2 regions of the Brachybacterium fresconis genome follow, and region 2 is predicted to be linked to the other one. Evidence: predicted binding sites of a transcription regulator. Region 2 holds the regulator's gene; the other holds the start of a gene.

Region 1 (15,091 bases), 2.8 Mb from region 2:
TCCGGGACGCGATCGGGTTCGTGCGTTCCCGCACTCGTGTCTACTCGCAGGGCAGCGGGGCGAGCGCCGCGACGGACCCGTTGATCCAGCAGGTGGTGGGGACGCTGTCCGCCGATGTCGCCTCCGCGCAGGACTCGGTCCTCGCAGCCGCCCGTGCGCTCGCCGCAGCACAGGACGCCGCCGGAGGTGCCCGGGCGCAGGAACTCACCGACGCGGCGGAGCTGCGCACCGTCCAAGCACAGATCACGACGGTCCGAGATATCCTTCGCGTCACGACGGAGCTGTTCGACGTGGGCGGAGCCTCCGCCACCTCGCGCGGTCGGGGTCTGGACCGGCACTGGCGCAACGTCCGGACCTTGGCCTCGCACAACCCGGTGATCTACCAGCAACGGGCGATCGGGGACCGTCTCGTCAACGGCACCGACCTGCTGTACTTCTGGTCCACCGGAGAGAAGAAGCCGGAGACGGAGCGCGACGGCTGACCCCCGCCGCGAACGCACGCCCCGCTGTGCGCGGGCCCGCGGGCCGTGCGGGGCGTGCAGGGACGCGCCTGGTCACTCGCCCTCGGAGGTCGGCCGGGAGACGGGGACGTCTGCCCCTGCGGCGACCTCTCGCCAGGTTCCCGCGAGAGTCTCGACGGTGGCGTGCGCGTTCAGCCCGCTCGGCTGCGGCACCACCCAGAGCGTCACGCCCTGCGGCCAGTGCGGGATCGTCTGCGGGTCCTGGATTCCCAGCCGTGCTCTCCGGTCGCCGAACGCTGTGCGGAAGGCCGTGATCCCGGCGATCGCGACCGCTGTCGGCCGCAGGGCTGCGGCGCGCCGCGCCAGCTCCTCGCCGCCGGCCCGCAGCTCGGCGGTGCTCAGCTCGTCGGCCCGGGCGGTCGCGCGGCCGACAAGGTTCGTGATCCCGATCCCGCGCTCGCGAAGATCCTCCTCATCGTCCTCCTCGAGGCCGCTCGCGGCGTCGACCAGTCGCGTCGTGAGGCCGGCGCGGTGCAGGGACGGCCAGAACCGGTTGCCGGGGCGGGCGAAGGGCGCGTTGACGGCGGCGGTCCACAGGCCCGGGTTGATGCCGACGATGAGCAGGCGCAGCACCTGGCCGCGTGCGGGATCGGGCAGGACGTCCACGAGCGCGTCCTGCGGCGAGGCGGCGAAGGCGGCCAGATCAGCTCGGGTCGGCCTGCGACCTGCCAGGGGAGAGGTGCGTGGAGTGCTCATGCGGGCAGGGCGATGCTCCTGCGGGCAGTCGTGCCCACGGGGGCAGTCGTCCTCCCGGGGACAGCTGTGCTCGCGCGGGCATCGGGCGGGTCGATCATGCGTCGATTCTTTCGCGTCGTCCCTCGCATCATCACAGCATCCTCCCGACGACTCTTCCTGCCCGCCATCTCCTGCCCACTATCGCAGGCCGCGACGCTGGGTGGATCGGCTCCGAGGGCGCACCGGGGTGCGTCCGCAACTGCCCGCAGGGCGACCCCGGGGCGGACGGCGTAAACAGCGGGGGAGTGACGTCGGCGCGCTCGTTCCTGCCGACGAGCGTGCTGGCGGAGTGCTGACGGCCTGAGGGCGGTGTGGAGCCGCGGGCGCGCGGGGTCCTGGAGCTGTTTCGTCGGGGGTCGGGAGTGATTGTGCGTCCTCCACAATCTCGGTTTGTCCACATTCGTGATCGGTGTCTTGACAGGGGTGGGGCAGTGCTGTTCTGCGGTCGGAGAGGCGGACCCGGGGCGACGGTGGAGGCGCTTGTGGCCTGAATTGAGGATCCGCTGGTGGCAGCACTGGCGAGCATCCCTCGAGTCGGACGTAAAGATCCTCGACCTTCCTCCCCAGAGGGTAGTTATCCACATTCTCGGGCGATCTTCGAGAAATTGTGTGGTGACTCTTCAGTAAGTCGAACAGTCATGCGATACTGGATGGCATGGATGACGAGTTCGAGGGTGCGGAGACCGCGGGAGCAGGTGATGGCTCCACCGGTGGCCCCGCCGAGCCCTCCACCGGTGGACCCGCCGGACCCTCCACCGGCGGAACCGCCGGGCCCTCGACCGGTGATCGCGCCGCGTCCTCGGCGGGTGGTCCGGCTGAGCCCGCGGCGGGTGGTCGCGCCGAGTCCGCGGCGGGTGGTTGCGGGGTGGAGATCACGGCCGGTGAGGGTGGGGTCGTGGTCGGGGGTGTGGAGCTGTCTGCGGTGATCGGGCCGCTCGCGGAGCTGGGCGCGCGGGGGTCTTCCTCGCTGGAGGGGCTCTCTGCGGTCGAGACGATCGGGGTGCTGACGGGGTTGGGGGAACTGTCCTCGGCGATGGCGGCGGTCCAGGCCCGGGCGCTGGTGCATCTGGAAGCAGCGGCGAAGGACGACGCGCTGGCGCGGGGCGAGAGGGGCCGGGCGGCGGTGAAGACCGCACGGTCGGAGGCGTCGTTCGCGTTGAAGGCGTCGCCGGCCGCGGCGGGACAGACGATGTCCAGCTCCCGGCGCCTGGTCGCCTCGATGCCGGCAATGGTCGCGGCCCTGTCACGGGGACAGGCCTCGCCGGCAGCCGCGCACCGGGTGGGAAAGGTCCTCGCCTCGGCCGGCCCGGCGCTGCGCAGCCGGGTCGATGAGGTCCTCACCGAGCGTCTGGCCGAGCTGGAGGGGTGCGGGGTCGAGGAGTGGGCCGGTGAGGCCGAGAAGGTCCTGCACGCCCTGGACCCCGACGGGGCGGCGGGCCGGCACCTGCGCGCTCGTCAGCAGCGTGGGGTCACGATGCGTCGGGCGGAGGACGGGATGTCCACCCTGACCGCGCGGGTCGGCGCGATGGACGCGGCCCGGATCCGCAAACGACTGTCGCTGGGGGCGGAGAAAGCCCGAGCCGGTGGGGACCGGCGCGGTCACCAGCAGATCATGGCTGATCAGTTCGTCGATGTGCTGCTGGGCCGTGGCGCCCGCGACGGGGACGGGAGCGCAGGGGGGACGACGATGGAGATCGGGGTGATCATCACCGACCGGTCGCTGCTGGCCCCGGCCCACGCTGATGCGGCGGTGATCGAGGGCGTCGGCTCGGTGCCCTATGAGCACGTGCGGGAGGAGATGCTGCAGGCCATCACCGCGGCCGGGGAGAACAATCCGCAGCTGAAGCTGGCGCTGCGGAACCTGTATATCGATCCCGAGGACGGGCAGCTGGTCGCGGTCCAGTCCCGCTCCCGCGCGTTCCCGCCCGCCCTGTCGCGGTTTCTGCGGTGGTCTCACCTCACCTGCCGGGCACCGTACTGTGACGCGCCGATCCGGCAGATCGACCACATCACCCCGCACTCCCGCGGTGGGGCGACGTCGCGGGACAACGGCAACAGTCTGTGCGCGGCAGACAACCAGAAGGAAGAAGCCGGCGTCACCGCCCGGGTGATCACCGACGCGCACGGCCGGCGGGCCAGTGTGGAGTGGACGACGCGGTATGGGCAAAAAGCCCGCCGGGCGGGCCACAACTTCGACCCGGTCGGTACCGCCCGCCACCGCCTGGCCCGACACCCCGACCCCGCCGACCCCGCCGACCCCGCCGACCCCGCCGACCCCGCCGACCCGGCCGACCCCGCCAACCCAAGCGAGCCCGCCGGCCCCGCCGGCCCTGCGCGGACACGGTGGACTCCCTGGGTGGTCGAGGGCATGCACGGACCGGTCCCAGCCAGGACCGGGCCCACGGCCATGCTGGAGAAAGCCCTGGACCGTGTCGGACGATCCACGGCCACCACCCACCGCCCCCACCTCGCCGCGAACAGCTGGCCCGGATACCGCCACCACCAGCCCAACGACCGCACCGACTTCATCCTCACCACCGACCACACCCCACCCCGACGACCCTGAGGGGCCGCCCCGGCGGTCGTGCGGTGCTCCGAACTCCCCGCTACCGTGAAGAGATGAAGCTGCGCATCGCCCCCGGAGACCTCACCGAGACCGCCGTCGACGCCGTCGTCAACGCCGCCAACTCGTCCCTGCTCGGCGGCGGCGGCGTGGACGGCGCCATCCATCGCCGCGGCGGGCCGGAGATCCTCGCCGCGTGCCGTCGACTGCGCGAGACCTCCCTGCCCGAGGGGCTCCCCGCAGGACAGGCGGTCGCGACCACGGCGGGGAAGCTCCCGGCCCGCTGGGTGATCCACACCGTCGGCCCCGTGCACTCCACGCGTGAGGACCGCTCCCGGACCCTGGCCTCGTGCTATTGCGAGGCACTGCGCGTCGCCGAGGAGATCGGTGCCCGCAGCGTCGCCTTCCCCACGATCTCCGCCGGTGTCTACGGCTGGCCGATGGACGACGCCGCCCGCATCGCCGTCGAGACCGTCCGGGATGTCTCCGCCCAGCAGAAGACCGGGACGTCGGGCATCGACGAGGTCGTGTTCGTCCCGTTCGGCACCGACGCCGAGAACGCCTTCCGAGCACAGCTGAGCGACTGAACGCCGGAGCGACTGGTCCCCGGAACGTCAGCCCCGCGTGCCTCGCCGGGCCCGCGCGTACTCTGACACCATGCGCACAGGTGAGGCAGGTCGACTGCATGTCATCGCGGGCCCCATGTTCGCCGGCAAGACCGAAGAGCTGCTGCGGCGCGTCCACCGCGCACGCCTGGCGGGCCTCCAGGTCGAGGTCGTGGGCCACCGGCTCGACGACCGGGGCGGCCCGGAGCGCCTCAGCACCCACATCGGCCGCACCGTGCCCGCGCGCATGCTCGAGACCGCCGACGCGGTGCTCGAGGTGCTGGAGGGGAGGGCCCCCGACCTGGTCGCGATCGACGAGGCGCAGTTCTTCGGCCCCCGGATCATCCCGGTGATCGAGCAGCTGCTCACGGCCGGGATCCAGGTCGAGGTGGCCGGGCTCTGCGTCACCTACGACGGCGGTCCGTTCGAACCGGTCCCGAGCCTGATGGCGCAGGCGGAGGAGGTCGTGAAGCTGACCGCCGTGTGCAGCGTCTGCGGCGCGGACGCCGCCTTCCACATCCGTCTGCTCGCCGATGGCGGGGACGCGCTGCGGGCCACGGCCGAACAGATCGGCGGCAGCGAGTCCTACCAGGCGCGCTGCCGGGCGCACCGGCTCACGGACCGCCCTGATCGACCGTCCTGACGGTCGCCGGCACGAGTTCCAGCAGTGGATCAGGCGATGGGGTTCGACCCCGGTTCCACGAGCTCCATGAGGTCCAGGTCCCACTGCCCGTCGATGCGGCGCACGTAGAAGCGGAGGTCGACGGATTCGGACTGGCCGTCGGCGGAGTAGGACTCGGTCACCTCGAAGATCGCATACCCCTGCCGGTTGGTGCGCTCGGTGACCTCGTAGTCCACTGCGGAGACTCCCGCGATGTTGTCGTCGAAGATCGAGCAGGAGGTCAGTCCGGTCGCCTCCTGGAACTCGTCCGTGGTCGACTCCATGAACAGCTCGCAATCGGCGTCCTGCAACGAGGTGTAGAAGTCGTCGACGGTCTGCTCCGGATCGCCGCGATCGAGGATCTTCCAACCGATGAACACCGCGAAGGCCGCGACCACGAGCAGACCGATCAGAGCGATGCCGCCGACCACGAGCCAGTGCCAGGTGGGTCGCCGGGGGCGGCTGGGCGGCGGAGTCATCGGCCCGTCGTGCGGTGCCTGGGCGTAGGCCATAGTGTCTCCCCTGAAGGTCCTCGAGTGCACGGCAAGTATCCCGCACCTCTGGCCCGGATGCGTGCCTCCCCGATGGGGAGGACTCCCCATCGCGCAGTCAGAGGATCCCGGCATCCCTCCGGTCCCGACCTTCGCCGCGCCGGGAGGGACAGGCGCGTCGGCCGCGCTCAGTCGATAGCCTGGTGCTCATGATCGTCACTGCAGACCCGGGCCCCGTCGGATCCCCCACCAGCAAGGACGCCGCGGGCTTCCTCGCACCGTCTGCGCTGCGCTATGCGGCCCGTGCCGGGGAGAGCGCCGAGCGGACGCTTCCCCTCCTCGAGGGACTGCCCGCGCTCATCGGACGCATCGTCGAGCGCGGCGAGGTGCTGCGCACCTACCTCCACCCGCGACTGGACGGCGCCCAGACCTGGGGCGCGACCTTCGTCGCCGTGGAGCTGGTCTTCGAGGACGGCGCCCGGCTGTCCGAGCTCGACCCCCACGACCAGTACGGCACCCCCGCGACCGCACGTGGCCTCGGCGAGGGACGGATCCTGTACGCCGATCAGTGGAACGACGTGCAGGTCCCGCTCGAGGTCGCCGTCGGCCGCACGATCGCCGAGGTCCGCCTGAGCGTCGACGTCCCGGCGGACGAGGAGGCCGACCTCGTCGAGACCCGGGAGGAGGCTCTGGAGGCCGAGCGTCCCGAGCCCGAGGAGATGACCGGCTGGATCGACGGTCCCTATCTCGCTCCTCTGCCTGCGGCCCCGTCGCGCGAGGATCCCGTGGCCTGGGTCGATACGCGGCGCGGCACCTACGCCTCCGGCGACTTCTCCCGCGGCAACAACCTCCCGCTGACCGCCGTCCCGAACGGCTTCGCCTTCTTCACCCCGGCCACCGATGCCCGCACCCGCCGCTGGGTGTACGAGTACCACCGCAGCAATGGCGAGGACAACCGCCCTCGTCTGCAGGGATTGGCGATCTCCCACCAGCCCAGCCCCTGGATGGGCGACCGCAACCAATTCGTGCTCATGCCCCTGCGGGGCAGCGAACCGGATGCTTCGCCGACGGTGCGTGCCCTCGGCTTCGATCACGCCGACGAGACCGCCCGGCCCGACCTGTACGAGGTGGCGCTGGACGGGGGGACCTCGCTGCGTCTGGCACCGACCGACCACGGCGCGATCTGCGAGATCGACGCCGATGCCGACGCGGGGGAGCTGCACCTGCTGCTCGAGGGCGTCGACGAGCACAGTCGCATCGACGCCGCCGGCGCCGTCTTCGACGGACGGCTGCGGGCCTGGGTCGACTCCGGCCTCGCCCAGGGCTACGACCGGGCCGACGGGGCCACGCGCATGTTCGTGCTCGCCGAGGTCGAGCCGGCTCCGATCGCCGTCGGTGCCGCTCACGGCGAGTCCACCGGCAGCGTGCTCACCTTCGCCGCCGGCACCGAACGCGTCACCGTCCGCCTGGTCACCAGCTTCCTCGGGATCGATCAGGGCCGACGGACCTTCGCCCAGGAGGTCGAGCGCCGACGGTTCGAGGACGTTCGGGCGGCGGCCCACGCGGCGTGGACCGAGCGGCTGCGGGTGATCGAACCCGGCACGGCCACTCCGCCGCAGCTGCGCACCCTGTACGGCAATCTCTACCGGCTCAACCTCTACCCCAACTCCCACTGGGAGAACGCCGGGACCTCCCAGCGGCCCCAGCCCGTCCACGCCAGTCCGGTCCTGCCGGTCAAGGGCGAGGCCACCGACACCCGCACCAACGCCCAGGTGATCCCCGGGAAGCTGCATGTGAACAACGGGTTCTGGGACACCTATCGCACCGCCTGGCCCGCGTACGCGCTGCTGTACCCGGAGCTGGCCGCCGAGCTCGCCGACGGCTTCGTCCAGCAGTACCGCGAAGGCGGCTGGATCGCCCGCTGGTCCTCGCCCGGGTACGCCGACTGCATGACCGGCACCAGCAGCGACATCGCCTTCGCCGACCTCGCCGTCAAGGGCGTGCCGCTGCCGGATCCGCTGGCCGCCTATGAATCCGGGCTGCGCAACGCGACCGTCGCCCCGGACCGCACCGAGGTGGGCCGACGGGGCAACGAGCGCGCCGTGTTCACCGGCTACGTCGACACCGATACCTCAGAGTCCGTCTCCTGGACGCTCGAGGCGCACATCAACGACTTCGGCCTGGCCGCCCAGGCCGAGCTGCTCGCCGCGAGCACCGGGGACGAGGAACAGGCGGCCCACCTGCGCGAGGAGGCCACGTATCTGCGGGCCCGTTCGGCCAACCATGTACTGCTGTTCGACCCGTCGATCGGATTCTTCCAGGGCCGACGGCCCGACGGCGGCTTCGCCAAGAGTCCCGAGGAATTCGACCCGAAGGAGTGGGGCGGAGACTTCACGGAGACCAACGGCTGGAACTTCGCCTTCCACGTGCCGCACGACGGGGAGGGCCTGGCGACGCTGCACGACGGCAGGGCGGGCCTGCGGGCGAAGCTCGAGGAGTTCTTCGCGACCCCCGAGCGGGCCGACCGCAAGGGCACCTACGGCCACGTCATCCATGAGATGGACGAGGCCCGGGCGGTGCGGATGGGCCAGTTCGGCGTCTCCAACCAGCCCTCCCACCACATCCCCTTCCTCTTCCACCACGCCGGGGCTCCGCACCGGGCCTCCGAGGTGGTGCGCGAGGTCCATCGCCGCCTGTTCGTCGGCGAGCAGATCGGCCAGGGGTACCCCGGCGACGAGGACAACGGCGAGATGAGCGCCTGGTGGCTGCTGACCGCTCTCGGGCTGTACCCGCTGCAGCTGGGCACCGGGCGCTACCACCTGGTGGCGCCGCTGTTCGACCACGTGCACGTCAAGCCCCTGGGCGGGGAGCCCTTCACCGTCACCACGGACGGTCAGGACCCGCAGCACGCCTGCATCACGGGCGTCACGGTCGACGGCGAGGAGCACCCCGAGGCCTGGATCGACCACGCGGACCTGGGCGGGCGGATCCAAGTCACGCTCGGCGACGAGAAGGGCACGTGGGGCGAGGTGCCGCCGTCGGCCAGCACGCCGGGGGAGCGGCCCGAGCCCCTGCGCGACCTGTTCGCCGCCGACCCCGAGGACCCCCTGCGGGACGACGACTCCCGCACCGAGCGCGCCTGGGACGGTGCGAGCGCGGTGATCGACCTGCCCGAGCTGGGCGAGCCGCTGCCGGCCCGCTTCCTCACCCTGACCTCGGCGGCCGAAGCCGGCGGGGACCCGATCGCGTGGCGGCTCGAGGGGTCGCACGACGCCGAGACGTGGGAGCTGCTCGACGAGCGCTCCTCCCAGAGCTTCCGCTGGCGCCGCCAGACCCGCCCCTTCGCCGTCGCCTCACCGCGGGCGTTCACCCACCACCGGCTGGTGATCACCACCGCCGAAGGGCCGCTGCGCCTGGCCGAGCTGGAGCTGCTGGGGTGAACGGGCCGCAGGCGTCCCGGCCCGGTCGTCGCAGCAGCGCACCCGGGCCGTCCAGGGGTGCTCCCCGACGCCGGTCCATCGCGGTCCATGGCCAGGTCATCAGCGCCCACACGATCGCTATGGCCACGGCCTCCACCAGCAGGTAGAGCGGCCACGGTCCCATCACGTCCAGCAGGCTGGGACCGTCGGGCGCGCCGTTGAGATAGCCGTAGTTCGTGCCGGCCAGGAGGTTCAGCGTGAAGGCCAGCACCGCCCATCCCGCCGTGACCGCGTACGCCAGGCCGTAACCGCGCCAGGTGGGGTGGAATCTCAGACCCCAGGTCAGGACGACGGGCACGAGGACTCCGCTCAGGTGCGCGATCCAGTACTCGACGAACTCCAGCGGGATCCACACGAAGTAGTTGACGTCGGGAGTGAGCACCGACTGCATGTTCAGGGTCAGGCCCCAGAAGTAGCTGACCACGATCGCCCACCGGGCCCGCGTGATCAGGGCGATCGGGGCGATGAAGCGCAGGGCGTCGGAGTAGTGCAGGGGCAGTGACTCCTGGAGGTTCCAGGACCAGGGCATGAACCCCCAGAACGTCCAGAACACGGAGTTGGCCAGCAGCGCCCAGCCGGCGATCCGCAGGGTCCGATCGACCTTCGCGGCCTCGGCGCGCCGGGCCCAGCGGACCAGCAGCACCGCGGCGATCACGAGCAGGGCGAGCATGCTCAGGTGCGCACTGCCGTAGGCGGGCATGTGCCCCAAGGTGCCCTCGGCCAGGACGGCGCCGTCGGTCTCCCGCATCATCGTCCTCTTCCCGGAGCCGTCTGTGATCCGCGACCGCGTGAGCCGCCTGGCATCGCCCGTATCGGGCTCGAGCATACGGAAGCGCCCCGCCGAGGCGGGGCGCTTCCGCGGATCCGGTGCGAACCGCCCGAGCCCCACGGCAGGGATCCTCCCTCGGAGGGTCGAGCCCTGCGGCACCATGGATTCGTATCCACGGGCGGTCCGTGAGCAGGAGCCCGCACAGGGGCGGCATCTGCTCGTATGACGCCCGCGGATACGAGAGCGACCGACCAGGTCAGGCGGCCACGGCGTGCTTGCGCTGTGCGCTCTCCTTCAGCACGGTGACCACGGTCCCTGCGACCATGGCGCCGGCGAGGATCGCGATCACGAATCCCCAGATCGGGGAGATCGCGAAGGCGACGAAGATGCCGCCGTGCGGGGCCTGCGAGCCCACGCCGAAGGCCATCACCAGAGCGCCGGTGACGGCACCGCCGGTCATCATCGAGGGGATCACCCGCAGCGGATCGGCCGCGGCGAAGGGGATGGCGCCCTCGGTGATGAAGGCCGCGCCGAGCAGCCAGGCGGTGGTGCCGTTCTCTCGCTCCAGATCCGTGTAGAGCCGGCGCCGCACCACCGTCGACAGCGCCATCGCCAGCGGCGGCACCATGCCCGCGCCCATCACGGCCGCCATGATCTCGAAGGACGCCTCGGTGCCCTGGGACAGTCCGGCCGTGGCGAAGAGGTAGGCCGCCTTGTTCACAGGCCCGCCGAGGTCGAAGCACATCATCAGCCCGATGATGACGCCCAGCAGGATGGCCGAGGATCCCGACATCCCGGTCAGGCCGTCCTGCAGCGTGGTCATCAGCGAGGCCAGCGGTCGGCCCAGGAACAGGAGCATGAGGCCACCGACCAGCAGCGATGTGACCAGCGGGATGATCACCACGGGCATCAGCCCGGCGAGCCACCGCGGCGGCTTCAGGGTCGTCAGCCACAGGGCGACGAGGCCGGCCAGCAGACCGGTGACCAGGCCGCCGAGGAAGCCTGCGCCGATCAGCACGGAGACGGCGCCGCCGATGAATCCGGGGGCGATGCCGGGTCGTCCGGCCAGCCCGAAGGCGATGTAGCCGGACAGCGCGGCCACCAGGAAGCCCATCCCCGTGGTGCCCAGGGTGAACAGGACGGCGCCGAGATAAAGGGCCAGTCCTGCGCGTTCGGTCTCGGTGGTGCCCGTCGCGCCCTCGTAGGACTGATGGCCCGGCAGCTCGCCCAGGGAGAAGCCGGTGGCGACGTCCTGGGCGATGAAGGCGACGTCGAAGCCGGCGATGAGGAAGCCGAGTGCCATCAGCAGTCCGCCGGCGGCGACGAACGGGATCATGTAGGACACGCCGGTCATGACGGAGGCCTGGATGCGCTTCGGCCAGGACTGCCGCGCTGCGGACTCGGAGGCGCCGGACGAGCTGGAATCCTTCGCCGTCTCACCGCTCGCGGCGGGAACCCGGCGCGCCGAGGGGTCGGACACCGCCGCGACCGCTTCGTCGATCATCTCGGGGCCGTGCGAGATGGCCCGCTTGACCGGGTGCTCGACGAGGGGGAGGCCGGCGAAGCGCTCCCGCCCGGAAATGCTGACGTCGGCCGCGACGATCAGTGCGCCGGCGGAGGCGATCTGCTCGTCGGTGAAGGGCGTGATGCCGCCGGAGCCCTGGGTCTCGGTGAACAGCTCGAGGCCCTTGTCCTTCGCGGCGTTCTCGAGGGACTCGGCGGCCATGTAGGTGTGGGCGATGCCGGTCGGGCAGGAGGTGATCGCCAGCAGCACCGGCGCGGAGTCGGCGTCTGCGCTCGTTCGGGGAGCCCCGGCGGTTCCGGTGTCCCCAGCGGCCCCTGCGGCCCCGGCGGCCCCGGCGGTGCCGGCGTCCCCAGCGGCTCCAGCGGACCCAGCGGCTCCAGCGGCTCCGGCGGCTCCAGCGGCTCCAGCGGCCGCTGCGGTCTCGGCGGTCCCAGCCGCGTCGGAACCATCGCCCCCGGGTCCGTCGGCCGACGGATCATCGCCCGCGGCGGTCTCCGTCCGCGTCTCCTCCTCCGGCTCGAGGATCCCCATCACCAGGTCGGAGACCTCGTGCGGCTCCTGGGCGGCGCGCAGGTCCGCGAGGAACTCGGGGCGGATCAGCGCGCGGGACAGCTGCGCGAGGAGCTTCAGGTGCTGGTCGTCGGTCCCCGCCGGGGCAGCGATGCCGATCACGAGGTCGGCCGGGCCGTCGGCCGATCCGAAATCGACCGGCTCGGCCAGGCGCAGAAAGCCCAGGGCGGCTTCCTGGACGGCCTCGGTGCGGCAGTGGGGGATCGCGAAGCCGCCGGGCATGCCGGTGGCGAAGGACTCCTCGCGCCTCAGCAGGCCTGCCTCGAGGCCGTCGCGGTCCGCGCGGCCGGTGGCGGCGATGAGGTCGGCCATCAGGCCGATCACCGCGTTCTTGTCGCCGGGAGGGGTGACCTCCAGACGGACCAGCTCAGGGGTCATCAGTGATCCGGGCATGGTTTCTCCTTCGACAGGACGCTCCCGGGGCACCGGGAGGCAGGGGCTGCGGCGCAGACGCCGCGCGGGAGGGTAGCGGGAGGAACAGGGGCAGAGGTGACGTGGCGGCGGGGCCGCACGGTCAGAGCCGGACGACGCGGTCCGTCTCGAGGCGGACCTGCTCCGGGCGGGGGATGGTGGTGCCGGGCAGTCCGACGGCCGCCGTCCCGTAGGCCAGCGCACGGGCCAGACAGCGTCCGGGCTCCTCGCCGCGGACGCGGGCGATGAGATAGCCGGCGGTCGCGGAGTCCCCGGCACCGACGGTGGAGACGACGGGCACGACGGGGGAGGGGCAGTACCAGGCCGCGCCCTGGGTCACGAGCAGCCCGCCCGATCCGCCGAGGGTCACCAGCACGGCACCGACGCCGCGGTGATGCAGCATGAGTGCGGCGTCGCGGACGCCGTCGAGGCGCCCGGCCGCGGCCTGCTCCTCGAGCTGATCGCCGCGGACGCCGACGATCTGTCCGAGCTCTTCGGCGTTGGGCTTGAGGAAGTCCGGGGAGGTGGTCGGCAGGGCGGCGGCGAGTGCATCGAGCGGGGCATCGGAGGTGTCCACGCCCACCCGGGCGCCTCGATCCCGGAGCCGGTCGATCAGACGGACGTATTCGTCCACGGGGACGCCGGGGGCGAGCGATCCCGAGAGCATGACGAGATCACCCGGCCCGACGGCCGACAGCAGCAGGTGCTCGAGGTCTGCGATCTCGGTGGGGGTCAGCGTGGTGCCCGGTTCGTTGAGCTTGGTGGTCAGCTGCGGCGTGGACAGCACGGTCAGGTTCGTCCGGGTCCTCCCCGCCACTCGGCTGGCGCGATGCGTCAGGCTTTCCGCCTCCAGCAGGCCGAGCAGCGGATCGCTCGCTGCCGCCGGCAGGATCGCGGTGACGTCGAGCCCGGCGCGCTGCATGCCGAGGGCGACGTTGACACCCTTGCCGCCCGGCTGGATGGTCTCGCTCGCGATCCGGTGCACGCCGCCCGGGGTGAGGGGACCGCCGAGGTCGACGGTGCGGTCCAGCGAGGGATTCGCCGTCAAGGTGATGATCATGCCTGGATCACCTCGATCCCGGCCTCGATCAGGGACGAGCGGATCGCCTCGGGCAGGGCGGTGTCGGTGACGACGACGTCGATCTCGGTGCTGCGGGCGAAGGTGACCAGGTGGCGCGTCCCGGCCTTGGAGGAGTCCGCGAGGACCACTCGCCGCCCGGCCGAGCGGACCATGGCCCCCTTCACGGCGGCCTCGTCCGGATCGGGCGTGGTGAAGCCCTCCTCGTCCAGGCCGTTGCAGCCGAGGAACGCGACCTCGGGATGGAGCGCGCGCACCGCGTCGACCGTGGAGGAGCCCACCGCCGCCTGGGTGGTGGGGCGGACGCGGCCGGGCAGCAGGTGCACCTCGAGATCGGTGTGGACGAGGGCACCCTGGGCGATCGCGGGCGCATTGGTGATCACCGGTCCGCGACGGAGCGCGAGGTGCGGGAGCAGCTCGGCCGTGGTGCTGCCCGCATCCAGCAGGACGGCGGCTCGAGGATCGGCGGGCAGCAGGCGCGCGGCGGCGAGAGCGATCCGGCGCTTGGCCTCGACGTGGGTCGTGCGCCGGGACTCCAGGTCGGGCTCGAGCTCAGCGGTGCTGCGGGGGACGGCACCGCCGTGCACACGGACCAGGAGCTCCTGGGCGGCGAGCTGGTCGAGGTCGCGGCGCACCGTCTCGGTGGTCACCGCGAAATGCTCGGCCAGCGCCGTGACGGTGACGCGTCCGGAGCTGCTGAGGACATCGAGGACCTGGCGCTGTCGTTCGCGGGCGTACATGCGGGTCACCTGCCTTCGTGATGTGACGTGAAGATCTACCACCAAGACCTGCTGTCGAGCTCTGGCGTCGATACGTGGCTTCGAGAGTGTCGTCTTGGGCGCCTCGTCCGGTGCGGAAGCGCCCGAGATGACACAGTCGTTCCTCAGGAGGGGCGGAGGTCCCGCGGAACCTGGGATTCGGAGCCGGAGCCGGATGCGGCCGCTGGATGCCAGGACTCTACGCACTGAACCCACAGAAAACAACAGTTTGTATGTGTGGGGATCTGTGGAGGTGTGCCAGTTCTGGGGTAGCGAGGCAACAGCGAAGCAGAGTCGGACGAGGCCTTCTGTCGCGTGGTGCACCGCCCGGACGAGACCTCCCTCGCGTGCACCCGCCTCAGCGACCGTGCACGGGCCGTCGGCGGATACCATCGGGACACTCTGCGCCGACCGCACCCGAGGAGAAGTGACCGCATGTCCCAGGCCTTCCATGCCGACTCGTCCGAGCTCACGACCAAGGAGGTCCTGGACTGGGAGCTCTTCGGCACCGCCTCCCGCGAGCTCGCGCAGACCATCGCCGACTCCGCCTTCGATCCGGAGATCGTCATCGCGGTGGCGCGGGGCGGCCTGCTGCCGGCCGGTTCGCTGTCCTATGCGCTGGGCCTGAAGCTCGCGGACGCCATCAACGTCGAGTTCTACACCGACGTGCACGAGACCCTGCCGGACCCGGTGCTGCTGGCCCCGATGCTCGATGCCGAGTCGATCCAGGGCAAGCGCCTGCTGGTCGTCGACGACGTCGCGGACTCCGGGCGGACCCTCGCCCTGGTCCTGGACCTGCTGCGCGAGATGGGGGCCGACGCCCGCAGCGCGGTGCTGTACGCGAAGTCCGCCTCCGTCGTCTCCCCGGACTTCGTGTGGCGTCGCACCGATGAGTGGATCGTCTTCCCCTGGTCCGCCGAACCGC
Region 2 (15,091 bases):
TCCTGGCCGAGGAGCACATCATGGAGGGCACCCACCTCCACGCCCGCGTGGATGAGGCGCTCGCCGCAGAGCTGCACGGCGCGGCCTGACGGGGCGGGGACGACGGCGCGGATACCCTGATCCGATGACCACCGCCACCGCTCACCAGGCCGCCCCGGAGGCCGCCGACATCCAGCTGTCGACCCTCATGGACGCGGCGGTCACGGCGATCGGCGGCACCCAGCGTCCGGGCCAGCAGGCCATGGCACAGGCGGTGGAGACGGCCATGACCGGAGGGCGCCACCTGCTGGTCCAGGCCGGCACCGGAACCGGAAAATCGCTCGCCTATCTGGTGCCGGCGCTGCGCCACGCCCTGGTCAGCCGTCGGCCGGTGGTGATCTCCACCGCCACCATCGCGCTGCAGACGCAGATCGTGCGCAAGGACCTGCCGTACCTGGTCGAGGCGCTCTCCCCGCACCTGCCGCGCACCCCGACCTTCGCCCTGCTCAAGGGGCGGGCGAACTACCTGTGCCGCCACAAGATCGACGGCGGCTACCCCGTCGACATCGACCCCGGCGCGCTGTTCGCCGAGGCGTCCGCGGACCCCGCCCGGGGCGGCGGCGAACGCCTGGGCGACCAGGTGCGTCGCCTGCGCGAGTGGTCCGAGGAGACCGACAGCGGCGACCGCGACGCGCTGGACGACCCCGTCTCCGATCGCGCCTGGCGGCAGGTCTCCGTCACCGGCTCCCAGTGCTTGGGCGGCACCTGCCCGATGGTCGAGTCCTGCTTCGCCGAGCACAGCCGGGAGCTCGCTCGCGAGGTCGACATCGTGGTGACCAATCACGCTCTGCTGGCGATCGACTCCTTCGACAACCACGGCATCATCCCCGACCACGACGTCGTCGTCTTCGACGAGGCGCATGACCTCACCGGCCGGGTCACCGGCGCCGTCACCGAGGTCCTCAGCCCCGGCATGCTGCGGGGCACCGTGCGGGAGCTGCGCGGCCTGGGGGTCGCGGCGACGGCTCTCGACGACGCCGCCGAGGAGCTGCGGGAGGCCCTCGAGCTGGCGCCGGACGGCCGGGTGCTCGGTGACCTGCCCGACCGTCTGGCCGATGCCGTCCAGCAGCTGCGCGTCGAGGCGCGGACCGCCCACTCCGATGCGAAGGACGCCGGCGAGGACGGCTCCGCGTCCACGGCCGGGACCCGCAAGACGGTCCGGGCGAACCTGCAGGAGATCATCGACGTCTGCGAGCGGCTCGGCGCGCCGGGGGAGGACGACGTGGTCTCCGTCTCCCGCTCCCAGGCCACCGGTCGCTCCAGCATCCAGGTGGCGCCCCTCAGCGTCGCCGCCGCCATGCGCGGCGCGATCCTCGAGGACCGCACCGCCGTGCTCACCTCGGCGACGCTCGCCCTCGCCGGCCGTTTCGAACCCGCTGCCGGCGAGGTGGGCCTGGGCCGGGCCGGTCGCACCGAGGTGGACGAGCTGCCGCCGGGGGAGGACAGCGGAGCCTGGGCCGGCCTCGACGTGGGCAGCCCCTTCGCCTATCGGAGCCAGGGGATCCTCTACACCGCCCGCCACCTGCCGCAGCCCGGACGGGAGGGACCATCGCCGGCGATGCTCGACCACCTGACCGATCTGGTGGAGGCATCCCGCGGGGGCGCGCTGTGCCTGTTCTCCTCGCGCCGCGGCGCGGAACTGGCGGCCGAGCACGTGCGCGCCCGACTCGACCTCACGATCGAGGTGCAGGGGGAGGACTCGATGGCGAACCTGGTGCGGAACTTCCGCGAGGACGAGGACGCCTCCCTGTTCGGCACCCTCACTCTGTGGCAGGGGGTGGACGTCTCGGGCCGGTCGCTGCGTCTGGTCACCATCGACCGGATCCCGTTCCCGCGACCCGACGACCCGCTGACCTCCGCCCGCCAGGAGCGGATCGCCCGGCACGGCGGCAACGGGTTCATGTCCGTCTCCGCCCAGCACGCCGCGCTGCTGCTGGCCCAGGGCGCGGGGCGCCTGATCCGCTCGCAGGAGGACCGGGGCATGGTGGCCGTGCTGGATCCGCGCCTGGCCACCGCGCGCTACGGAGGCTTCCTGCGCGAGGCGGTGCCGCCGTTGTGGCCGACGGCCGATCCCGAGGTCGCGCTCGGCGCTCTGCGCCGTCTCGCCGATTCCTGAGACCGCCGCGGCGGCGGGCCCGAGGGCCGGTCGCAGCGGCCGGGGCGCTCAGACCGCGCGCAGCACCGCGACGACCTTGCCGAGGATCTCGGCGTGGTCGCCCAGGATCGGGGCGAAGGCTGGGTTGTGCGGCATGAGCCAGACGTGGTCGTCGCGCTGCACGAACGTCTTCACGGTGGCCTCTCCGTCGATCATGGCGGCGACGATCTCACCCTTCTCGGCCGAGCGCTGAGAGCGCACCACCACCCAGTCGCCGTCGCAGATGGCGGCGTCGATCATGGAATCGCCGACGACCTGCAGCAGGAAGAGGTTCCCGTCGCCGACCAGGCGCGAGGGGAGGGTGAAGACGTCCTCGACCTGCTCCTCGGCCGTGATCGGCACCCCGGCTGCGATCCGGCCGACCAGCGGCACCGTGACCGACTCGGGGGATATGTCCGGGATCGGCACGGGGGCCGGGGCACCGTCCTCCTCGGGCATCACGACCTCCATCGCCCGCGGGCGCTTCGGATCCCGTCGCAGGAAGCCCTTGCGCTCGAGCGCCTGGAGCTGATGGGACACCGACGAGGAGGACGTCAGGCCGACGGCGTCGCCGATCTCCCGCATCGTGGGCGGGTACCCGTGGGCGGAGACCGCGTCGTTGATGGTCTCCAGGACGAGGCGCTGGCGACGGGTGAGGCCGGCCGTCGCGGGATCCGCCGGGGCGTCGCCGCGGGACCGGATCGGCGGGGGGGTGCTCGGCGTCATCGTGCGGCCTCCTGGCTTCGTCTGTCGGACCCTCGCGGTTCCGTTGTCCTGTCACCCAGCCTAGGGCGGCGCGCACCGGATGCCAAACAGGTGTTCGAGATTCCTCTTGCGTGTCGCGCCGCTCCCCGGCTACAGTCGCACAAAGATTCGATCGAACAGGAGTTCGGATATGACGACGCAGACCGCGACGGTCCTTCCCTTCCGGCAGCATCGCGACCAGCACGACGCGCAGGCCTCTCGAGCGGATGTTCGACTCGAGCCCACCCGGCGCGGTCGCGCGCTGCTGACGCTGGCAGCCTTCGTGCTCGGGCTCCTCGTCGCCGGCGCCCTGCTGCTGGTGTTCGACGTGCCCTCCGCCGTGGCGGGCCCTGAGCCGGAGCCTCCGACGACCATCACGGTCGAGGCCGGGGACACCCTGTGGGGCTACGCCGAGCAGTACGCTCCGGCACCGATGAGCGAGCGGGAGTACATCGCCGAGGTGCGCACGCTCAACCAGTTGGCCACCGGGCGCGTCACCGCCGGTCAGCAGATCGAGCTGCCGTCGCCGGGATCCCTCGAGCGCTGAGCGGGCGACGTGCCGGTATCCTGACCGGATGCACTGCCCGTTCTGCCGCCATCCTGACTCCCGGGTCGTGGATTCGCGCACGTCCGACGACGGCGCGACCATCCGGCGCCGTCGTCAGTGCCCGAACTGTTCGCGGCGCTTCTCGACTTCCGAGACGGCCTCCCTGTCCGTGCTCAAGCGCTCCGGCGTCAGTGAACCGTTCAGCCGGGCGAAGGTGATCTCCGGCGTGCGCAAGGCCTGCCAGGGTCGCCCGGTCAGCGACGACCAGCTGGCGATGCTCGCCCAGCGGGTCGAGGAGACGATCCGCTCCAGCGGCCAGGCGGAGATCGACGCGCACCAGGTCGGCCTGTCGATCCTGCAGCCGCTGCAGGAGCTCGACCTGGTCGCCTACCTCCGGTTCGCGAGCGTGTACCAGGACTTCGACACGCTCGAGGACTTCGAGAGCGAGATCGCCCGGCTGCGCGCCGAGGCGGCCTCCGCGTCGGTCTGAGAGACGGGTCGATCCCGACGGAGCGTGGGGGTTTCCAGATTTCTGCGCCGATCGGTTCGAAGCAGCCGTCGGCTGTGCATAAGATGTCCCCCGTGCACTCTCGCAGTGCACGACCGATCGGCGGTCGCGGAGGGGAAGCCGCGGCCGCCGATCCCGGTCTCAGGACGGGCCGATCCCCGCCGGCAGATCCCGGGCGTGGACCACGCCGAGGTGCCGGGTCGGCCGGCTCATCGCGACGTAGAGGTCGCCGGCGCCGTGAGCGTCGATCAGCTCGGCCGGTTCCAGGATGATCACCCCGTCGAACTCCAGCCCCTTCGCATCCTGCGCGGTCATCACGGCGATCTCGTCGTCCACGCCGGCGGAGCCCGCGCCTGCCCGGGGCAGCTGAGGGTGATCGTGCAGCCGTGCGAGCACGGCATCGATGCGCTCGGCCACCGTGATCACGGCCAGGCGTCCGGTGCCGGTGTCGTACGCGGCGCTCACCGCCTCGGCCGTGCGGTCGGCGAGCTCGGTCTCCTCGCTCCGCTCGATCAGCGGATCATGATCGCCTTCCCGGACCGAGCTGACTTCGGTGACCGGCAGCTGATGGGCCTTCGCCATCGCGACGGCCCGGTCCATGATCCGGCTCGGGGTGCGGTAGTTGACGGTGAGATGCTCGACCTGCAGGCGATCTTGGATGTACGGGCCCAGCGCATCCGTCCAGGACGAGGTCCCTCCGGCCGAGGAGGTCTGGGCGACGTCCCCGACCACGGTGAAGGACTTCGTGGGAGCGCGCCGCATCAGGGCCCGCCAGCTCATGGGGGAGTGCTCCTGGGCCTCGTCGACCACGACGTGCCCGTAGGTCCAGCTGCGCTCGGCGGAGGCGCGCTCGGCGAGGGTGCGGCCGTCGCGGATCTGGCTGACCTGGTCGGCGAGGTCCTCGGCGCGCACGATGCCCGAGGTGTCGACGTTCTCGATCACCCGGCGGGCGTAGTCGACGTCGGCCTCCCGCCGGTCGGCCGCCTCCCGGGCCCGGGCCTCGGCCGGAGCGGCATCCTCGCCCAGCAGCTCGGCGACCTCGTCCAGCAGCGGGACGTCCTCGACCGTCCAGGCCGAGTCCTTCGGGCGGACCAGCAGCTGGAGCTGCCCGACGAGAGCCGGTGGCGCCGCGGCGCGCAGCCGGTCCGGTCGGGACAGCAGGATGCGCAGGAAGCCCTGCGGCGTGTAGGGGAGCCAGGCCAGGTTCAGCCGACGCTTGATCTCATGGTCGTGGCGGAGGTCGGACAGCAGGTCGGGACGGTCCTCCGGCACCACGGTCCTGCCGCGCGCGATCAGCGCCTTCTCGTAGGCCTCGACCAGGCGGTCCATCGCCGCCCGGACGAACACGGAACGGGCGGCGTTGTGCGGCTTGTGCGTGGAGCGGGCCTCCCGCCGCGCCGCGCGGAGCGCGTCACGGGTGAGCGTGATCGGGGTGCCGTCGATCCTCAGCTCGAGGTCGTCCGACGGGATGACCTGGCGCTGCTTGACCGCACGGGCGAGGAGCTCGGCCATCGCGGTATCGCCCTTGACCCGGGCGACCTCGTCGCGGTCGTGGACGAAGGTCTCGATGCCGGGGAAGAGCTCGCCCGGGGTCAGCATGACCACTCCGGACTCGCCGAGGCTCGGCAGGACCCGTTCGATGTACCGCAGGAACCCCGAGGTGGGGGCCATGATCAGCACGCCCGTGTGCTCGAGCCGGCGGCGATGGGTGTAGAGCAGGTAGGCCGCCCGATGCAGGGCGACGGCCGTCTTGCCGGTGCCGGGGCCGCCCTGGACCACGAGCACGCCGCGGTTCGTCGAGCGGATGATGCGGTCCTGCTCGGACTGGATGGTCGCGACGATGTCGCCCATGCGCCCGGTGCGCTGCCCGGAGACGGCCGCGAGCAGGGCTCCCTCGCCCTGCAGCACCACGTCGTGGTGGTCGCCCTCGAACACCGCCTGGTCCAGGACGTCGTCCTCGAGCCCGATCACGCTGCGACCGCGGCTGATCAGGTGGCGGCGCAGGCGCACGTTCTGGCGGTCGGTGCTGGTGGCCTGGTAGAAGGCGGCAGCGGCGGGGGCGCGCCAGTCCACCAGGAGCTGCTCGCGATCGGCGGTGAACAGTCCGATGCGGCCGATGTAGTGCCGGGCCGCCTCGTCGGTGTCGAGCCGGCCGAAGACGACGCTGCGGGCCACGGAGCGCAGGAGGGCCAGGCGGTCCTCGTACATCGCCATGAACGAATCCCGCTCGGACCGGTTCTGGTGGGTCGAGGCATGCTGGGAGGCCTGGATCTGCTCCAGGTTCCCCTCGACCTGCGTGATGAGCTCGTCGAGCCGAGCGTAGAGCCGGTCGGCGTAGGCCTGCTCGCGCGCGATCTCCCGGGCGATCTGCTCTTCCGCCTCGTCCACGGACCTGCCCCCTTCGACGGTTGATCCTGCCGCCGCCCAGGAAACACCCGGGGTCGGCGAAGCACGGTGGTCCATTATGGTGGACGGGCCTGGGTGCGCGTGCCATCCGGACCCCGACATCTGGCCGGCCACGAGGGAGGAGACGCCGATGCGTGACCCACGTGACCTGTACCGGTTCGAGGACGCCGAGGTGCTGGCCGCGGTCCCTCGCACGGGACTGACCCTGGTCCATGCCCTGCCGGGCCTGGTCGACGCCGGCAGCGCCTGCCGGATCGCCTCCACCTACCTGCGGGACGAACTGCGCCACCTGCGGCTGGTCACCTTCGACATGGACGAGCTGCTGGACTACCGCGGGTCCCGCCCGCAGGCTGTGTTCGACGGCACCTCCTACGCGAGCGTCGACATTCCGGAGCTGACCCTGTCCCTCATGTACGACGAGGCCGATCGCCCGTTCCTGTTCCTCGACGGACCGGAGCCGGACCTGCAGTGGCGGCGCCTGTCCGAGGCGCTCATCGATCTGGTCGAGTTCTTCGACGTCGAGCGCGTGGTGGGCATGCAGGCGGTGCCCATGGCGGTCCCGCACACCCGCCCGATCGGCTTGATCGCCCACGCCAACGACCCGTCCCTGCTGGGGCGGCCGGGGTCCCGGCCGACGCCGGCGCCGGGGACCGCCCCGGCGGCGGACAGCGAGGAGGCCGCCGAGATCGTGGTGCCGGCCGCCTTCGGCGCGCTGCTGGAGCACGAGCTCGGCCGCGCCGACCATCCGGCGATGGGCTACGCCGCGCAGATCCCGCACTACCTCACGCGGACCGACTTCCCGGCCGGCGCGCTCGCCCTGCTGCGCCGGGTCAGCGACGCCGCCGGCCTCGACCTGCCGCTGGTCCACCTCGGCGACCTCACCGATGCGGCGACCGTCGCCCTGCAGGGCACGCTCGCGCAGAACGACGAGGTGCGCCAGATCGTCACCGCCCTCGAGGAGCAGTACGACTCCCTGAGCGAGGGCGAGGACGCCTCGTCGCTCGCGACCACGATGGATCTGCCGACGGCCGACGAGATCGGCGAGCACTTCGAACGTTTCCTGGCCGATCACGACGGTGACGGTCCGGACGATCCGCGCTCCTGGTAGGCCCCGGGAATCCCGTGGGCGGTGCGTCCTGCGACGAGTTGTTACTGCTTCGTGACCGCTGATCGCCGATCGGCGTGTGAACGAGGACACTGCCGTGACAGAATGGCGGCGTTGCGGTGATGCAGGTCCAGCAGGACAGTCCGTCGAAGGTGCCTCGGCACAGCAGTACGGCTTGCACCTGACGCCACCCGCCTCGGCGGGGGACGGCTTCACGCGGCGCCGCGATCGCGTACCGCGATCGTTGATGGACGACACAGAAGGTGACAGGTATGGCACAGGGCTCGGTCAAGTGGTTCAACGCCGAAAAGGGCTACGGATTCATCGAGATCGACGGAGGCGGCGCTGACGTCTTCGTGCATCACAGCAAGATCGACATGGACGGTTACCGCGCCCTCGATGAGGGCCAGCGCGTGGAGTTCGAGGTCAGCCAGGGAGACAAGGGCCCGCAGGCCGAGCAGGTCCGCCCCCTCTGATCCCGGGTTCTCCGAGATATCACGGACCGGGCAGGAGCAGATGCTCCTGCCCGGTCCGTCGTCGTCCAGGGGTGGCCCGCCGCCGACGGCGGCCGAGCCGGCGGGTTCAGCGCTCGGTGAGCACCTTGCCCGCACGCGCCAGCGCCTGGACCTGAGCGGGCTGCGCGAGCCGCACCGAGACCGCGTCGGACCTCAGGTCGCGGTCGATCCCCTCGGGCAGAGGCCGGTCGGAGGCCAGGAGCACGCAGTTGCCCCGCCGCTTGCCGGACAGATGCGCCGGCTCGGCGATCACGCCGACGTGGACGAAGACGGAGCTGAGGGTGGCGACCTCATCGGCCATCAGCCCCGTTCCCGGGGGAGCGGCGCAGTTGGCGAGGTAGAGCCCACCGGGCCTCAGCACCCGAGCGGCGTGCTCGGCAGCCTCGCGGGAGATCAGCGGGGCGGGCGTCGTCGCCCCGGAGAACACGTCGCGCACCAGGACATCGAAGCGGTCCTCCCGCCAGGAGGCCAGGGCGCTGAGGGCGTCCTCGATCCGCAGGCGCAGCTGCGGTGAGCGCGGCAGGTCGAACCAGACGCGGACCTGATCGGCCAGCAGCTCGTCGAGCTCGACCACGATCTGTCGGGAGCCGAGACGACTCGCCGCGATCGCCCGGGGCAGCGAGCAGCCGCCCCCGCCGAGATGGGCGAGCTGGGGCCCGGAGCGCCCGCTCGTCGACGGGCCGGTCACGACGGGGCCGAGGTGCTGGTCGATGGCGATCAGCATCCACCGCATGTACTCGAAGACCAGATGCTCGGGATCCGGGTGCAGGTGCGAGGAGGGCACACCGTTGACCTCGAGCAGGACGGAGCCGTCGTTCTCGAGCGTGAGGCGGGCCGTCCCCGTCGAGATCGGCAGGGCGGTATCGAGCGGACCGAGGTGCTCGAAGGGGGCGTGGCGGACACGCGCGCGTCGGGGCATCGTTCCACTCTAGAAGACGCGACGCCGGGGAAAGGCGCGGTGCCGGCAGGAGACGTGCGGTGCCGGCAGGAGACGTGAGTGCCGGCAGGAGACGTGATGCCGACGGACGTCGCGACGGCGCAGACGGCGCCATGCCCATCCTCCCCACCCCCTGACCGTCCCCACCGACGGCCTGCCCCGTTCGTCTGTCGGACCCCGCACCTAGCGTGAGGGACATCAGCAGTCGAGGCGGTCCCGAGCTCGTGCGGGCGGCGGGGCCCGGGGAAGGAGGACCAGCGATGACCACCACCACGTCCCGCCGGCGAGGGCGGGCCGGTCAGCTCCCGTCCGACGGGCGCAGCCTCCGGCTGCGACTCGCGCATCTGGACCAGGACCAGGCGGATCTGGACCGGGCCCGCGACCTGCTGCGCCGGGGACGTGAGGCCGCCGCCGACGATCCGCGGGAGGCCTTCGAGCTCGTGCACCGGTCGGCGCTGCGGGGTGCGGGGATCCTGGTCGCCCGAGCCAACCGTGATCGGCGGCGCCGGCTCCCGCTGAACGTCTGGACGGCGCTGGAGAAGCTCGGCGGCGCGGAGGCCGAGCGGGCGAGCGCCCTGCCCCCGCTGGTGGCGGAGCGGGCGCGACTGGACCGCGACCCTTCGGCGCACCCCGACCCGCAGCTGCTCAGCGAGCATCTGCGGGAGACGGCGGAGCACCTCGACGAGGTCTCCCGGCGTCTGCTCGCCGATCTCCCGGATCACGTCATCTCCCTGGCCGGATGACGCATCCCGGGCGGGCCTCGCGCCGTGCCGCGCCGAGTACAGTGCCAGCACGAAGGAGGTGCCGATGCACGCACGGATGGGCGCGGAGTCCTCCCCGGAGATCCCCGGGATCCTCCACCTGGATATGGATGCCTTCTTCGCCTCCGTCGAGGTGCGCGACGACCCGGGCCTGCAGGGCCTGCCGGTCGTGGTGGGAGGGGCCGGGGCCCGCGGCGTGGTCGCCGCCGCCAGCTATCCCGCCCGCACCCGCGGGATCCGCTCGGCGATGCCGATGGCCTCGGCGCGGCGTCTGGCCCCGGACCTGGTCATCGTCCCGCCCCGGATCGCCCACTACCGCGAGGCCTCCGCCCGGGTGATGGAGATCCTCGGATCGGTGGTCGCCGAGGTGGAGCAGATCAGCATCGACGAGGCCTTCCTCGACGTGCGCGGCGCGCGGCGACTGTTCGGGGAGCCCGAACAGATCGCCGCCCTGCTGCGACGGACGATCCGCGAGGAGCTGGATCTGCCCAGCTCCGTGGGCGGCTCGGTCTCCCGCGCGGTCGCCAAGATCGCCTCGGCGCGGGCGAAGCCCGACGGTCAGCTGATCGTCGCGGCGGCGGAGACGGCCGACTTCCTGGCCCCGCTGCCGGTCTCTGCGGTCTCCGGGATCGGACCCAAGGCCGTCGCCGCCCTCGAACGGATCGGGGTCCACACCATCGGCCAGATCCGCGAGATCCCCGCATCCGCCCTGGCCCGCGCGCTCGGTCCGCGTGCGTCGGAGATCGCCCAGCTCGCCGCGGGCAACGACCGCACAGGTCTGGGACACCGCGTGCGCGACAAGTCCCTGGGCACCGAACGCACCTGGGACGAGGACCTCACCGACGCCGCGCAGGTGCGCCGAAACATCACCGTGATGGCCGATGACGTCGCCCGGCAGCTGCGCCGCGGCGAGCTCGTCGCCCGCACGGTCGTGCTCAAGCTGCGCAGCCCGGACGGGACCACCATCACCCGCTCCTCGACCCTGGACCAGCCGACGGCGAGCGGCGAGCGATTGCGCGAGCACGTGGTGGCTCTGTGGGAACGGGAGAGCCACGGCCTGCACCGCATCCGACTGGCCGGCGTGCGCGCCACCCACCTCGAGCCCGAGGCCTCGACCCCGTACCAGCACGAGCTGACCGTCCGGTCGGGGCAATGGCGAGATCTCGAAGCGGCGATGGACCGCGCCGTGGACCGTTTCGGGACCACGAGCCTCAGCCGCGGGTCCACCCTTTCGGGGGCCCCGGAAGCGGCACCGCGCGGGGATTCCCCGCCCTCTCCCGACCAGGATCGGCCCTGAGGCGCCGCCCGCTCGTGTGATGCTTCGCGGTCGGAGTTCCCATTACTCAGGAAGTGGCTCTAAACTGGGGGAAACGCCGATGGGGGCTCCGGACCACGATCGGCGGTCGGTGCGCCCACCAGCGCGAGAGGACCGGGGACAAGGAGCGGGAATCATGCCGCTGTCTGACCATGAGCAGAAGATGCTCGACGAGATGGAGCGTCAGCTCTTCGCTGACGATCCACGGCTCGCGCGCGCGTTCGCGCCGACCAAGAATCGTCGGCGCAGCGGGCGACGGATCGCGATCGGCCTCGGGGGCGTCGTCGTCGGCCTCGGAGTGCTGATCCTGGCCGTCTCGCTGCCCGCCATCTGGCTCGGCGTCATCGCCTTCATCGGGATGCTCGCCGGTGCCGTCTACGCGGTGACCACCCCGAGCTCCTCCTCGCAGGAGGGCCCCTCCGATTCCGGGGGCGGCGGCGGTGGGGGCAGCGGCCCCAGCACCCCGCGGGGCGACGACGGGGGAACCTTCATGAGCAAGCTCGAGGCGCGCTGGGAGAAGCGCTCCGGAGACGACCCGCGCCTCTGAGGCGGTCTCGCCGACGCGGCATCACGCGCCCGTCACCACCACGACCCTGAAGCCCCGGCTCCCGCGAGCCGGGGCTTCGTCGTGCCCGGGCCCGGGTTTCGCGCCCGCCGGCCACCCGCGATCGGTCGCCGGACCCGAGTGATCCCCGCCGTCCGCCCGCGATCGGTGGCCAGGCGCCGGTGATCCGTCCTCCCCGGGATCCGCGTCGACCCGGACGGCTGGAGCCCTGGCCGACCGCACGGTTCGTGCGGCGATCCGGCCCGTCCGACGCGCTGCGCGAGCCGTCGTGCCGACCACTTCCCCGAGAATCCCCACTTCCCTCCACCCCATCCCTCCCTGACCCTCCACCTCCATCCCCGCCAGACCTCCGCGGCCCCCTGAAACGCTGTGACCTGCGAAGTTCTCCGGGCTGTCGCGGGGAGAGGGCTCGCAGACCGACCGGTGACTCCGTCTGAGGCCTGCTGCCGACGCGCCGCGCGTGGAAATCCCCCCACTGTCCACCACCGTGTTGACCTGCGGTGACGCATGCCATCTGCGGCGATTTCGCCGATTCGGTAGCCCTGTGTGGGGGTTAGTGGGGTAAAGTGGAGCGCGTTGGGAGGAGATGGGTTTCGGATCGCGAGTCTCGGCGAGTGAAGGAGGGCCTGGATGTTTCTCGGCACCTTCACGCCCAAGCTCGACGACAAGGGGCGCCTGATCTTCCCGGCCAAGTTCCGCGACGAGCTCGCCTCGGGACTGGTCATGACTCGTGGGCAGGAGCACTGCATCGCCGTGTACCCGCTCGCCGAGTTCCGCCAGAAGCTCGAGGAGGCCCGTCGGGCGCCCACCACCGACCGGCGCACCCGCGACTACCTGCGTGTGCTGCTGTCCGGAGCGGAGGACGTCATCCCGGACAAGCAGGGCCGCATCACCATCCCGGGCCACCTTCGCGGATACGCGGATCTGGACCGGGAGTGCGCCGTCATCGGCGCTCTCGATCGACTCGAGATCTGGTCGCTCCCGGCCTGGGAGACCTATCTCGAACAGAAGGAAGAAGGCTTCGCCGAGACCTCCGAGGAGGTGGTCCCCGGCTTGTTCTGAGCTCGGCTCGAGGGACATCCGTCCTGTGAGACCTCTCGTCGTTCCCGCCCCGATGCAACTTCCCCGGTGGCGGGTCGGGAACGACGGGGAATCTGACAGGGCGGCGCCGCAGCCGGACAGCGGAGCCGAGGGGAGCGGAGAGATCTGTTCCCGCCAGCAGCACAGGAACGACCCAGGACAGGGGGGACATGGACGAGACGACGGACGGCCCGCCGGCCCACGACCGGCACGTCCCGGTCCTGCTCGCCACCTCGGTCGAGCTGCTCGTGCCCGCGCTCCAGGAGGCGGGCGCGATCTACGTCGACGCCACCCTGGGCATGGGCGGGCATGCCGCCGCCGTGCTCCGCGCCGCTCCCCAGGCGCAGCTGGTGGGGATCGACCGGGACCCCCAGGCGCTCGAGCTGGCCCGGCAGCGGCTGGACCGCGAGGGCGTCGGCGACCGCGCCACCCTCGTCCACGCCACCTACGACGAGATCCGCGACGTGCTGGCGGCCCTCGACCTGCCCGGCGCCCACGCCGTGATGATGGATCTGGGGCTGTCCAGCTTCCAGATCGACACCACCGATCGCGGCTTCTCCTACGCGGCGGACGCGCCGCTGGACATGCGCATGGACACCGACTCCGACGGCCCCACGGCCGCGGACCTCCTGCGCGAGCTGCCCGAGGCGGAGATCTCCCGGATCCTCCACGACCTCGGCGACGAGCGCTTCGCCCGCCGCATCGCTCGCCGCATCGTCGAGCAGCGCGAGACCGCGCCGCTGGAGCGCAGCGGCGAGCTGGTCGCCCTGCTGGACCGGGCGATCCCGGGCGCCTCCAAGGCCTCCGGCGGGCACCCCGCAAAGCGCACCTTCCAGGCGCTGCGGATCGCCGTGAACGAGGAGCTCGAGATTCTCGCCTCCGCACTCGAATCCGCTCTCGACTGCCTGCACGTCGACGGACGCATCGTCGTGGAGTCCTACCACTCGGGCGAGGACCGCCTGGTCAAGACTGCCTTCGCACGCAGGACCCACTCCTCGGCCCCGCCCGGACTCCCGGTCGAGCTCGACGAGCACCTGCCGACGTTCACCCCGCTCGTGCGCGGTGCCCTGAAGGCCGCCGACGCCGAACGAGACACCAACTCCCGCGCCGCCTCCGTGCGCCTGCGCGCTCTCACCCGTACCCGTCCCGCCCGGAGAGGTCACTGATATGGCCAGCACGTCAGCCGTTCACGCCCCCGCGGTCCGCCCCGTCCGCGGACCGCGATCCTCCGCCGTCCCTCGGCCGCGCCTGACCGTCGTCTCGTCGCCGCGGACCGCCGGCGGGTCGATGCCGTTCACCCTCCTGTGCACCCTGATCGTGGTCTCGGCCCTGGCCGCGCTGCTGTACCTGAACATCCAGATGTCCGACACCAGCTACGAGATCACCCGTCTCCAGAGCCAGTCCCAGCGGTTGACCGAGGAGAAGCAGGCGCTCTCGGAGACCAACGAGCGTCTGGGCACCCCGCAGTCGCTCGAGCGCCAGGCGCGCGAGATCGGCATGGTCCCGGTCACCGATCCGGCCTATATCGACCTCGACACGGGCAAGATCCTCGGCGAGACGTCCCCGGCACAGCAGACTGAGGTCAATCCGGAGCTCGCGGACGTTCCGGCCGAGAAGGCCGTCCCGCCGGCTGAGATCTACGACGAGCCCACCACCTACCACGGCATGGGCAACGAGGGAGCCTGACCATGGCGCGGTCCCGCACCACCCGGTCCACCGGGGGCACGCGTCGCCCCCGCGGCGGCGGCGGCAGCACCCGCCCGGGCAGAGGCACCCGGTCGGCGGCGTCCCGGGTCGGGGTGCCGCACGTCCGCCACCGTCTGCTGATCTGCATGATCCTGGTGGCCGTGCTGATGATCTCCGGGCGACTGGTCTGGGTCCAGGGCCTGGACGCCAGCGCTCGCGCCCAGGAGGCCATCGAGCAGCGCACCGTCACCCGCTCGATCCCCGCTCTGCGCGGCGACATCCTGGACCGCGACGGCACCACGATGGCCAGCTCCGTCGAGCGATACGACCTGTGGGTCAACCAGAAGCAGGTCGACCAGTACCGCCAGGGCGAGGACGAGGGCCCCACGGGCATCGAGGCCGCCGCCCAGGAGCTCGCCCCCGTACTGGGCTGGTCCGTCTCCGACACCGAGAAGGCGCTGACCGGCGATCGCGGCTTCCTCTATCTCTCCAAGAACGTCGAGCCCAAGGTGCGCGACGCGGCCCTGGCGCTGAAGATCCCGGGCATCGGCGCCGACCGGGTCGCCGACCGCATCTACCCGTCCGGATCGGTGGGCGGCAACGTCCTCGGCTTCGTCGGTGCCGACGGCGCCCCCCTGGCCGGCATCGAGTACTCCTACGACGACGCGCTGAGCGGCACCGACGGCGAGCGGACCTACGAGCGCGGCGCCGGCGGTCAGATCATCCCCACCGGCACGCAGCACACCACC

Evidence for each region. The regulator LexA, encoded in region 2, represses DNA repair genes until DNA is damaged. The targets are predictions, from matches to a motif close to TCGAACANNTGTTCGA.
Region 1: a site for LexA is predicted at 1,885-1,900, ahead of JOF44_RS06395 (DUF222 domain-containing protein). Genes of this name have one in related genera too.

What each region holds. Positions count from the first base shown of each region.
Region 1 is NZ_JAGIOC010000001.1:1,394,536-1,409,626, reverse strand. Features, by position in the region: gene JOF44_RS06405 (acyl-CoA dehydrogenase family protein) at 1-482, shown strand, start outside; gene JOF44_RS06400 (mismatch-specific DNA-glycosylase) at 555-1,217, opposite strand; gene JOF44_RS06395 (DUF222 domain-containing protein) at 1,912-3,822, shown strand; gene JOF44_RS06390 (O-acetyl-ADP-ribose deacetylase) at 3,876-4,406, shown strand; gene JOF44_RS06385 (thymidine kinase) at 4,477-5,067, shown strand; gene JOF44_RS06380 (hypothetical protein) at 5,097-5,597, opposite strand; gene JOF44_RS06375 (GH92 family glycosyl hydrolase) at 5,786-9,016, shown strand; gene JOF44_RS06370 (YwaF family protein) at 8,964-9,806, opposite strand; gene JOF44_RS06365 (PTS fructose transporter subunit IIABC) at 10,081-12,312, opposite strand; gene JOF44_RS06360 (1-phosphofructokinase family hexose kinase) at 12,434-13,390, opposite strand; gene JOF44_RS06355 (DeoR/GlpR family DNA-binding transcription regulator) at 13,387-14,148, opposite strand; gene JOF44_RS06350 (phosphoribosyltransferase) at 14,602-15,091, shown strand, end outside.
Region 2 is NZ_JAGIOC010000001.1:4,194,026-4,209,116, forward strand. Features, by position in the region: gene hflX (GTPase HflX) at 1-89, shown strand, start outside; gene JOF44_RS18605 (ATP-dependent DNA helicase) at 125-2,155, shown strand; gene lexA (transcriptional repressor LexA) at 2,204-2,899, opposite strand; gene JOF44_RS18615 (peptidoglycan-binding protein LysM) at 3,069-3,464, shown strand; gene nrdR (transcriptional regulator NrdR) at 3,493-3,954, shown strand; gene JOF44_RS18625 (HelD family protein) at 4,114-6,360, opposite strand; gene JOF44_RS18630 (proteasome assembly chaperone family protein) at 6,509-7,486, shown strand; gene JOF44_RS18635 (cold-shock protein) at 7,756-7,959, shown strand; gene JOF44_RS18640 (spermidine synthase) at 8,066-8,917, opposite strand; gene JOF44_RS18645 (SAV_6107 family HEPN domain-containing protein) at 9,196-9,678, shown strand; gene dinB (DNA polymerase IV) at 9,743-10,993, shown strand; gene JOF44_RS18655 (DUF3040 domain-containing protein) at 11,148-11,558, shown strand; gene mraZ (division/cell wall cluster transcriptional repressor MraZ) at 12,207-12,638, shown strand; gene rsmH (16S rRNA (cytosine(1402)-N(4))-methyltransferase RsmH) at 12,827-13,822, shown strand; gene ftsL (cell division protein FtsL) at 13,944-14,342, shown strand; gene JOF44_RS18675 (peptidoglycan D,D-transpeptidase FtsI family protein) at 14,345-15,091, shown strand, end outside.